3 regions of the Variovorax pasteuri genome follow, and region 2 is predicted to be linked to each of the others. Evidence: riboswitches for the same ligand, from Rfam matches in the RefSeq annotation. Region 2 holds a riboswitch; each other region holds the start of a gene.
What was found. Region 2 has a riboswitch for glycine ahead of gcvT (glycine cleavage system aminomethyltransferase GcvT). Riboswitches for the same ligand answer to the same signal wherever they lie in the genome.
Positions count from the first base shown of each region.

Region 1: it holds a riboswitch for glycine, as region 2 does, so the genes downstream of both, ACSFBM_RS22720 (D-amino acid dehydrogenase) here and gcvT (glycine cleavage system aminomethyltransferase GcvT) in region 2, are expected to answer to the same signal.
Region 3: it holds a riboswitch for glycine, as region 2 does, so the genes downstream of both, ACSFBM_RS02535 (ABC transporter substrate-binding protein) here and gcvT (glycine cleavage system aminomethyltransferase GcvT) in region 2, are expected to answer to the same signal.

Region 1 is NZ_JBPJZS010000006.1:317,184-320,450, forward strand. It holds gene rfbD (dTDP-4-dehydrorhamnose reductase) at 1-573, opposite strand, end outside; gene rfbB (dTDP-glucose 4,6-dehydratase) at 570-1,649, opposite strand; glycine riboswitch at 1,763-1,858, shown strand; glycine riboswitch at 1,866-1,981, shown strand; gene ACSFBM_RS22720 (D-amino acid dehydrogenase) at 2,074-3,267, shown strand, end outside.
Region 2 is NZ_JBPJZS010000005.1:440,741-444,007, reverse strand. It holds gene ACSFBM_RS21095 (YybH family protein) at 1-401, shown strand, start outside; gene ACSFBM_RS21090 (hypothetical protein) at 502-1,053, shown strand; glycine riboswitch at 1,087-1,177, shown strand; glycine riboswitch at 1,190-1,302, shown strand; gene gcvT (glycine cleavage system aminomethyltransferase GcvT) at 1,348-2,526, shown strand; gene gcvH (glycine cleavage system protein GcvH) at 2,568-2,939, shown strand; gene gcvP (aminomethyl-transferring glycine dehydrogenase) at 3,069-3,267, shown strand, end outside.
Region 3 is NZ_JBPJZS010000001.1:549,964-553,230, reverse strand. It holds gene ACSFBM_RS02540 (ABC transporter permease) at 1-147, opposite strand, end outside; gene ACSFBM_RS02535 (ABC transporter substrate-binding protein) at 171-1,748, opposite strand; glycine riboswitch at 1,898-2,021, opposite strand; gene ACSFBM_RS02530 (hypothetical protein) at 2,167-2,964, opposite strand; gene ACSFBM_RS02525 (ABC transporter ATP-binding protein) at 3,099-3,267, shown strand, end outside.

The DNA.
Region 1 (3,267 bases), on a different contig from region 2:
TAGCTCGGCACCCGTGGGCGCGCCGAACTGGTCGTCGATGACCGTGAGCTTGTCGCGCTCCTTCGCCAGCCGCAGCATGGTCTTGGCGAAGTTGCCGCCGCGCGCCGCGTACACCCAGCTCGTGCGAAAGATCAGGTGCTTTGCGCAGTGCTGGGCCACCAGTTGCTCGCCCTCGAGCTTGGTCTGGCCGTACACGCTCAGCGGGCCGGTCGCGTCGTCTTCCTTCCAGGGCGCGCTGCCGCTGCCGTCGAAGACATAGTCGGTCGAGTAATGCACCATCAGCGCGCCGATCTGCTGCGCCGCCTCGGCCACCACGCCGGGCGAGGTGGCGTTGAGCTTGCGCGCGAACTCGGGCTCGCTCTCGGCCTTGTCGACGGCCGTGTGTGCCGCCGCATTGACGATCACGTCGGGGCGCACCTTGAGCACCGTGTCTGCCAGTTGCTCGGGGCGGCTGAAGTCGGCATGAAAGTCGGTGCTGTCGAAATCGAGCGCCACCAGCTCACCCAGCGGCGCCAGGCTGCGCTGCAGTTCCCAACCCACCTGCCCGCCCTTGCCCAGCAGCAGCAGCTTCATGCCGCGGCCTTTGCCGGTGCGGCGTCGTACTGCTTTTCGACCCACTCGCGGTAGGCCCCGCTTTGCACGTTGCGCACCCATTCGCTGTTCGCGAGGTACCACTCGACGGTCTTGCGAATGCCGGAATCGAAGGTCTCGGCGGGCTTCCAGCCGAGTTCGCGCTCCAGCTTGCGCGCGTCGATGGCATAGCGGCGGTCGTGGCCGGGGCGGTCGGTGACGTAGGTGATCTGTTCCTTGTAGGGCTTGCCGCCGGCCTTGGGGCTCAGTTCGTCGAGCAGCGCGCACACGGTGTTGACGATCTCGATGTTGGGCTTCTCGTTCCAGCCGCCCACGTTGTACGTTTCGCCGAGCTTGCCCGCTTCGAGCACGCGGCGGATGGCGCTGCAGTGGTCCTTCACGTAGAGCCAGTCGCGCACCTGCATGCCGTCGCCGTACACGGGCAGCGGCTTGCCGGCCAGCGCGTTGACGATCATCAGCGGAATGAGCTTCTCGGGAAAGTGGAACGGACCGTAGTTGTTCGAGCAATTGGTGGTGACCACCGGCAGCCCGTAGGTGTGGTGCCAGGCGCGCACGAGGTGGTCGCTGGCGGCCTTGCTGGCCGAGTACGGGCTGTTGGGCTCGTACTTGTTCTCTTCGGTGAAGGCGGGGTCGGTCTTGGAGAGCGAGCCGTAGACCTCGTCGGTCGACACGTGCAGGAAGCGGAAGGCGCTTTTCTGGTCGGCCGGCAGCGCGCTCCAGAAGCCGCGCACGGATTCGAGCAGGCGGAAGGTGCCGAGCACGTTGGTCTGCACGAAGTCTTCGGGGCCGTGAATGGAGCGGTCCACGTGCGATTCGGCCGCAAAGTTGACCACGGCGCGCGGCTTGTGCTCGGCCAGCAGGCGGTCGAGCAGCGCGCTGTCGCCGATGTCGCCCTGAACGAAGATGTGATTCGTGTTGCCCTTGAGCGAGGCGAGCGTCTCGAGGTTGCCCGCGTACGTGAGCTTGTCGAGGTTCACGACCGGTTCATCGCTCTGCGCGATCCAGTCGAGTACGAAATTGGCGCCAATGAAGCCCGCGCCGCCGGTTACCAGGATCATGAAGTCCCCTGTTGAGGTGAAACGATCGCCCTCTGGCGAATCAACAGATGATTATCCCATTGGCCCCACGAACCAAAACCGGGGTTGGCGCTCGGGCAAGCCCCGCCTACAATCGCCCCACTGCAGGAGAGCGGGCCACCCGGTGGCCCTACCGAAGGCGCAAACTCCCATAAACGCTCAGGTCGGCCCGAACAAGGGGTCTGTACTGCACCAACTGAAACGCCGTCTGGAGAGCCATCACCCACCTCGCGTGGCCGTGATGCACCGAAGGAGCAAACCCGCTGCGGGCGCATCGGGTGAATCTCTCAGGTACCGAGGACAGGGGGAGCGGCAACTTGGACCACGGCCGTCCGGTTGCCTGCTATTGATTCAATAGCACACCACGCCCGTCGTTCAAGCGCTCCAACCTCAAAAGGTACTTGAAATGCGCGTGATCGTTCTTGGCGCCGGCCTGCTCGGCGTGACTTCGGCTTACTACCTCCAGCAACTCGGCCACGAAGTGACCGTGATCGACCGGCAGGCCACCCCGGCCGCCGAAACCAGCTTTGCCAACGGCGGCCAGATTTCCGTCAGCCATGCCGAACCCTGGGCCAACCCCGGCGCGCCGCTCAAGGTGCTGCAATGGCTGGGCAAGGAAGACGCCCCACTGCTGTTTCGCATCCGCGCCGACATGCGCCAATGGCTCTGGGGCCTGCAGTTTCTGCGTGAATGCACGCCCGCGCGCACCCGCCACAACATCGAGCAGATCGTGCGCCTGGGCACCTACAGCCGCGACACCTTGCAACAGTTGCGCCGCGACACGCGCATCGACTACGACCAGCGCACGCAGGGCATCCTGCACTTCTACACAACGCAGAAGGAGTTCGACGGCGCCCTCGCCCCCGCCGAGCAGATGCGTGCCCTGGGCTGCGAGCGCCAGGTCATCTCGGCCGACGAGGCGGTGAAGATCGAGCCCGCCCTCGCGCACATCCGGCCCAAGCTGGCGGGCGCCACCTTCACGGCCGAAGACGAATCGGGCGACGCCAACCGCTTCGCACGCGAGCTCTCCAAGCTGGCGGCCGCGGCCGGCGTGAAGTTCCTCATGAGCCACACCGTCACCGCGCTGCGCGAAGCCGGCGGCCAGATCGACCACGTCGAGGTGACCGACCACGAGGGCCGCTTCCAGCGCATCCGCGGCGACTCCTTCGTCATGGCGATGGGCTCGCTGAGCCCGCTGCTGGCCGCGCCGCTGGGCATCCGGCTGCCGATCTACCCGGCCAAGGGCTACTCGGTGACGCTGCCCGTGAAGGACGCGTCCAAGGCCCACCAGGTCTCGCTGACCGACGACGAGTTCAAGCTGGTGTTCTCGCGCTACACGTCGGAGTCCGGGGACCGCCTGCGCATTGCCGGCACGGCCGAGCTCAATGGCTACGACCGCGACCTGAACCCGGTGCGCTGCGAAGCCATCGTGCGTCGCGTCGAAGAACTGTTCCCCGGCGCCGGCGACACCACGCAGGCGCAGTTCTGGACCGGCCTGCGCCCCGCCACGCCGAGCAACGTGCCGCTGATCGGCAAGACCAAGCTGCCGAACCTGTTTCTCAACACCGGCCACGGCACGCTCGGCTGGACGCACGCCTGC
Region 2 (3,267 bases):
CCGCCTTCGGCGCTGCGCCGGCAACGACGGGCACGCAACCGGCACCGGTGAATCCGGCCGCCAGCATTGCCGAGGTCGAAACCGCCGTGCGCACCTGGGCGGCCGCATGGTCCGCCCGTGACGTGGCGCGCTACCTGGCCACCTATGCACCCGACTTCACGCCGCCCCGCGGCCAGGACCGCAAGGCCTGGGAAGCCGACCGCCGCACGCGCATCGCCGACAAGACCGCCATCCGCGTGGACATCGACAACCTCGTCATCAGCGTCACCGGGCAGGCCGCCAGCGCGAGCTTTCAGCAGACCTACACCGCCGACAAGCTGCGCGAGAAGAGCCGCAAGACGCTGGAGCTGCAGCGCGTGGGCAACCAGTGGCTCATCCGCAAGGAAATCGCGGGCGGATGACGCAGCCAAAGACCGTTGCCCGTGTAGACCAAACGGTTCATGAAGATGTCACCGCTTGCAACAATGCTGCAGCCCTCGACTCCCGAAAGCTGTGGCTGCCATGTTCCCCACCAAGACCGACAAGGCCCGCGATGAACTCCAGGGCGGCCAGCGCACGCTCAGCCAGCGGGAGCGCGCGCTGTTGCTCATGGCCGACGGCCGCCGCTCGCTGACCGACTTCAGCCCGCTGTTCAGCACCCGTGACGAGGCCGAGCAGGCGCTCCAGGCGCTGGTGCAGCGGGGCTACCTGCAAGACCCGCAGGCCGCCGCGGCTGCGGCCGCGCGGGCGGCACAGGCGGCACAGGCCTTGGCCGTGCCCGCCGCCGACACGATCCAGGTCAGCACCTCGGCCGACAGCTTCGACGGCAAGCGCTCGCTGGCCACCACGCGCATGTTCCTGTTCGACATCTGCGAGCGCATGTTCGTGCGCCGCGACCCCAAGTTCGCGCTGCAGATGCGCGACGCCCTGCGCGAGGCGCGCGACCGCGAGGCCATGATGACCATCGCCGCGCTGATGCTCAGCGAAATCGAGAAAGCCGCCGGCCCGGAGCGCGCCGAATCGCTGCGCGAACGCATCGACCGGCTGCTGCCGCCGGCTGAAATCGTTCACTGAAACGAAAACCCCGCGCACCGCGATCCACTACACTCGCCCGGGTCAGGAGAGAGCCCCGCGCGACGGGGCCGCCGAAGGCGCAGGGGATTCCCGAACGCTCAGGCAAAAGGACTGACAAGGCGCCGGTACACACCGGCGTTTCCTTGCTGGAGAGAGGCCGCCGCACCGGAAACGATGCAGCAGCCCACCGAAGGAGCAAACCCCGATCGTGGGGCGAATCTCTCAGGTAAAGCGGACAGCAGGGGTGGCCCATGGCTTGCGTCATGGATTTCGTCTGCCCCTTTGGAGTGCCCCATGGCCTCTTCCGCTGCTTCCGCCCCCGACACTGCGCTTCTCAAGACGCCGCTGTACGACCTCCACGTGGAGCTCGGCGCCCGCATGGTGCCCTTTGCCGGCTACTCGATGCCGGTGCAGTACCCCGCCGGCCTGATGGCCGAGCACAAGCACACACGCGACGCGGCCGGCCTGTTCGACATTTCCCACATGGGCCAGCTGCGCCTGGTCGGCCCCGACGCCGCAGCGGCTTTCGAGACCCTGATGCCGGTCGATGTGATCGACCTGCCCGCCGGCAAGCAGCGCTACGGCCTGCTGCTGAACGACGAGGGCGGCATCCTCGACGACCTGATGTTCTTCAACGAAGGCAACGGCTCGCTCTTCGTGATCGTCAACGGCGCCTGCAAGGTGGCCGACATCGCCCACATCCAGCAGAAGATCGGCGCGCGCTGCGAGGTGCAACCCCTGCCCGACCACGCCCTGCTCGCGCTGCAGGGCCCGCAGGCGGCGGCCACGATGGCGCGGCTGTCGCCCGGCATCGAGCGCTTCGTGTTCATGACCGGCGGCGCGGTGCAGATCGGCGGCATTCCGGCCTTCGTCACCCGCAGCGGCTACACCGGCGAAGACGGTTTCGAGATCTCGGTGGCGGCCAAGGACGCCGAGGCGCTGGCCCGCCTGCTGCTGGCCCAGCCCGAGGTGAAGCCCGTCGGCCTGGGCGCGCGCAATTCGCTGCGCCTGGAAGCCGGCCTGTGCCTGTACGGCAACGACATCGACACCACGACCACGCCGGTCGAGGCCTCGCTCAACTGGGCGATGCAGAAGGTGCGCCGTGCCGGTGGCGCGCGCGAAGGCGGCTTTCCGGGCGCCGCGAAGATCCTGGCCCAGCTCGCCGCGGCCGCCCCGGGGGCCGCCGGCCACACCGACCATGACACGCTCAAGCGCAAGCGGGTGGGCCTCGTCGCGCTCGAACGCATTCCGGTGCGCGACGGCACGGTGCTGCAGTCCTTCGAGGGCCACGACATCGGCATCGTCACCAGCGGCCTGCTCGGCCCCACGGCAGACCGCTGCGTGGCCATGGGCTACGTGGCCACCGCTTTCGCGGAGCCGGGCACGCGCCTGCAGGCCATCGTGCGCGGCAAGCCGGTGCCCATGGAAGTCTCGACCCTGCCTTTCGTGCCGACGCGCTATTTCCGCGGCTAGGCTCTGCACCCCCGAATCATTTTTTCCACGAGGAGTTTTCCATGAGCATCAAGTACACCAAGGACCACGAATGGGTGTCGGCCGAAGGCGGCGCTGCCACCGTCGGCATCACCGTGCATGCGCAGGACGCGTTGGGCGACGTGGTGTTCGTCGACCTGCCCGAAGTCGGCAAGACCTTTGCCCAGGGCGAAGTCGCCGGCGTCGTCGAGTCGGTCAAGGCCGCCGCCGACGTGTTCATGCCCGTGTCGGGCGAGATCGTCGAAGTGAACGAAGCGCTGCGCGCCGACCCCTCGCTCGCCAACAGCGACCCGCTGGCCAGCGGCTGGTTCTTCAAGGTCAAGCTGAGCGAACCCGCGCAACTCGACGCCCTGCTGGACGCGGCCAGCTACGACAAGTTCGCCGCCGAATCCTAGAAATGTTCGCCCCTCGGCTTGCCACTTCGTGTGCTTCGCCATCCCCCATGGGGAAGGCGCGGCCCGCCTTGGGGCGGCCCGGCGGCGACCGCTGAGCCTTTCTTCTTTTTTTAGCCGATCCATCACGCCATGCCGACGCCCGCCCTTCCCTCTTTGCAAGAACTAGAGAACGCCGAAGAATTTCTCGCCCGCCACATCGGCATTGATGCGGCGGACGAGGCGCGCATGCTGCCGGTGATCGGCTCGGCCACGCGCGCGGAGCTCATCGACGGCATCGTGCCGGCGGCCATCCGCCGCGCCAAGCCGATGCGGCTGCCCGCGCCGGTGA
Region 3 (3,267 bases), on a different contig from region 2:
GGCGATGTTCTCGCTGGTGCCGCTGTCGCCCACGATGGCGGCCGCGGGGTCGCCGGGCGCGAGCCGCAGCATCAGGAAAACGATCAGCGCGACGATGACGAGCACCGGCACGGTCGACAGAATGCGGCGTGCAAGAAAGAGCAGCATGGGGCGGGTTCCGTGGCGTTGGCTCAGTTCTTCTTCAGGTTCCAGAACACGCCGACCGGCGAGCGCACGACGCCGCTCACCACGCCCTTGCGGTAGGCCGTGAGGGGCTTGTATTCACCGATGGGCGCGTAGATGCCGGTGTCGTACACGCGCTGCTGGATGGCCGTGGCCAGCTCCTTGCGCTTGGGTTCGTCGGCCGTGGCCAGGAACTCGGACTTGAGCTGCTCCAGCTTGTCGTCGGTGGCCCAGCCGAACCAGCCCTTCTCGCCGTTGCCGGTGAGCGGTGCGAAGAACATCGGGTTCATGTTGTCGGCAATGCCCCAGCCGGTGATGAACAGGTTCCAGCCGCCCTTGTCGACCGGGTCTTTCTTGGCGCGGCGCGTGACCAGCGTGGGCCAGTCCATCGACTGCATGTCGACGTTGAAGCCGGCCTGCTTGAGCAGCTGCGCCATCACCGGCGGAAACTTGTTGAGCACCGCAAAGTCGGCCGGGTACATGAGCACGACGGGCTTGCCGTCGTAGCCGGCCTCCTTGAGCAGCGCCTTCGCCTTTTCGAACTGCGGCTTGCCGGTGAAGTAGCCGGTCTTGTCGGAGGCATAGGCCGAGCCGCACGGGTAGATGGAGGCGCAGCTGTTGTAGAGCTCCTTGTGCACCAGTTGCGCGCGCATCAGCGCTTCCTGGTTGATGGCCATGAACGCGGCCTGCGCGATCTTGGGGTTGTCGAAGGGCGGAATGAAGTGGTTCAGGTGCAGCGCGAACGAGCCCTTGGCCACCGGGCTGTCGAGCGTGATGGCCGGGTTGTTCTTCAGCGCGGTGTACTGCTCCGAGGGCACCCACTCGATCATGTCGACCTCGCCGTTGGCCAGTGCGTTGGCCTGTGTCTGCGCGTCCTTCAGGATGATCCATTCCATGCGGTCGACGTACACGTTCTTGCCGCCCGCAGTGCCCGAGGGCGCCTCGGTGCGCGGCACGTACTTGGTGTTCTTCAGGTAGACGATCTTCTCGCCGGGGCGGTACTCGTCCTTCTTGAAGATGTAGGGACCGGAGCCGGTGGCGTCGTCGATCTGCTTGTCGGCGGGCGTGGCCGCCACGCGCGCGGGCATGATGAACGGCGGGTTCGACGACGGCTTGCTCAGCGCGTCGAGCACCATGCCGAAGGTGTCCTTGAACACCAGCCTGAAGGTGTTGGCGTCCACGGCCTCGGCCTTGTCGAGCGCGGTGAACATCTTCTGGCCCAGCCCGTCGCGCTGGCCCCAGCGCTTGAGGGATGCAATGACGTCTTCCGAGGTGACAGGCTTGCCGTCATGGAAGGCCAGGCTCTTGCGCAGCGTGAAGGTCCAGGTCTTGCCGTCGGGACTGGTCGTGTACTTGTCGACCATCTGCGGATGCACCTTGCCTTGTTCGTCCACGCCGAAGAGCGTGTCGTACACCATGTAGCCGTGGTTGCGCGTGATGAAGGCGGTGGTCCAGATCGGGTCGAGGATCTTCAGGTCGGACTGCGGCACCAGGCGCAGCACCTTGCCAGCGTCCTGTGCGAAGGCGGTGGCCGCCGCTGCGGCCAGCAGCGCGCCCACGAACATGGCTTTCAGTTGTCGTTTCATCAGCATGGGTCAGTTCTCCGGTTGAAAAAGAGGGACGCGAGCACGTGCAACGCCAGGAAAGACATTCGTCGTGCGGCGTTGCGGGAAACAGGTCATGAAAGAAAGCGGCTCCGGAAGCGAACAAGGGCACCCCCGCGCTCTGTGCGCGGCGTGCCCCTGCTGTCCTTTTGCCTGAGAGATTCACCCTGCGCGCACATCGCACAGGGCTTGCCCCTTCGGCGGCTGCCCTCGGCCCCTGCAAGGGGTCGGTCAGCGCTCTCCAGCGTTAGAAAAAATCCAGTCTTGGGACCTGAGCGTTCTGGGCCATCGCCTTCGGTAATGCACTAACTCGAAGCATCGAGCCGGCATTTCTCCTGGATGAACTTCTCAAAGCAGATTGCGTGCCAAAACGCAGCAATGCGCGAGAAGTCTTCGGTGCTTACTGCGGTCCGCCGCAGAAGTCCGCACGCTCGGTGGTCTTGGCGGTGAAGCGGATGCGCGTGGTGGTGGCGGCGCGCTGCGGCTCGTTCTGCGGCCACTCGCTCTGCAGCCACGTGTACTGCCAGTCGTAGGGCGCGCCGGGGCTGGCGGCCTCGCCGTACACGATGCGCAGGCTGCCGTTGCTTTCGTCATGGCAGTGCTTCGAGGTCTTGTAGTCCTTCTCGCTGAAGCAGGCGCGGATCATCTTGAAGCACGAGAAGGGAATGCCTTCGTGCAAGGCCTTGCCGCCTTCGAGCGGCACGAAGTCGGCAGTGTCGAACGAGGCGCCACCGCCCGAGTACATCTCCGACACGGTCTGCAGCACGGCCACGGCCCACTTGCCTTCGGCCAGCGGGTAGAGCGCGGGCGCGAGCGACAGGCGCATGTCGCGCTTGTCGCCGGTGTCGCTCGCGGTGCCGGTGTCTTCTTTCTTGAGGGACTGCGCATAGCCCGAGAAATCGTGCAGCCGGTCGAGCTGCCAGCCCTTCGCGTCGGTGGTGCGCTTCACGCGCGCCATGGCCAGCGGCTCGGCAGAGAGCACCACGTAGTCGGCAGGCGTGGCGCCGCGCGGGCGGTACAGGCCGAGCTGCTGCACGTCGCAGGGCTGCGGCAGCAAGGCGCACAGGCGGGTGCGCCATTGCAGGTCGAGCGCCTCGGGTTTCTTCACCGCGTCGAACACCTGGGCCGGCGGCGCGGCGAACACGGGCACAGTGAACAGCGACACGAGGAGACCGGCGGTGAGCAGCAGCTTTTTCATGGAGCCGAATGGTAGCCATGCCTTGGCGTTCGCGTGCGGCTGCTTGATTGATAGAGTCGGCCTCGACCATGAACCCTTCGTCCCCTTCACCCTCCTCCTTGCCCTCCTTGCCCTCCTTGCCCTCCTTGCCCTCCTTGCCCTCCATCCTCCGGATCGACGCGCTCGGCTTCGCCTACCCCGGCCAGCCGCCCATCGCCTCGAACTGGACCGCCGCCATCGGCCCCGGCGTCACGCTGCTGCACGGCGACACCGGCAGCGGCAAGTCGGCCCTGCTCCAGGTGATGGCGGGCGCGCTGCCCGCCA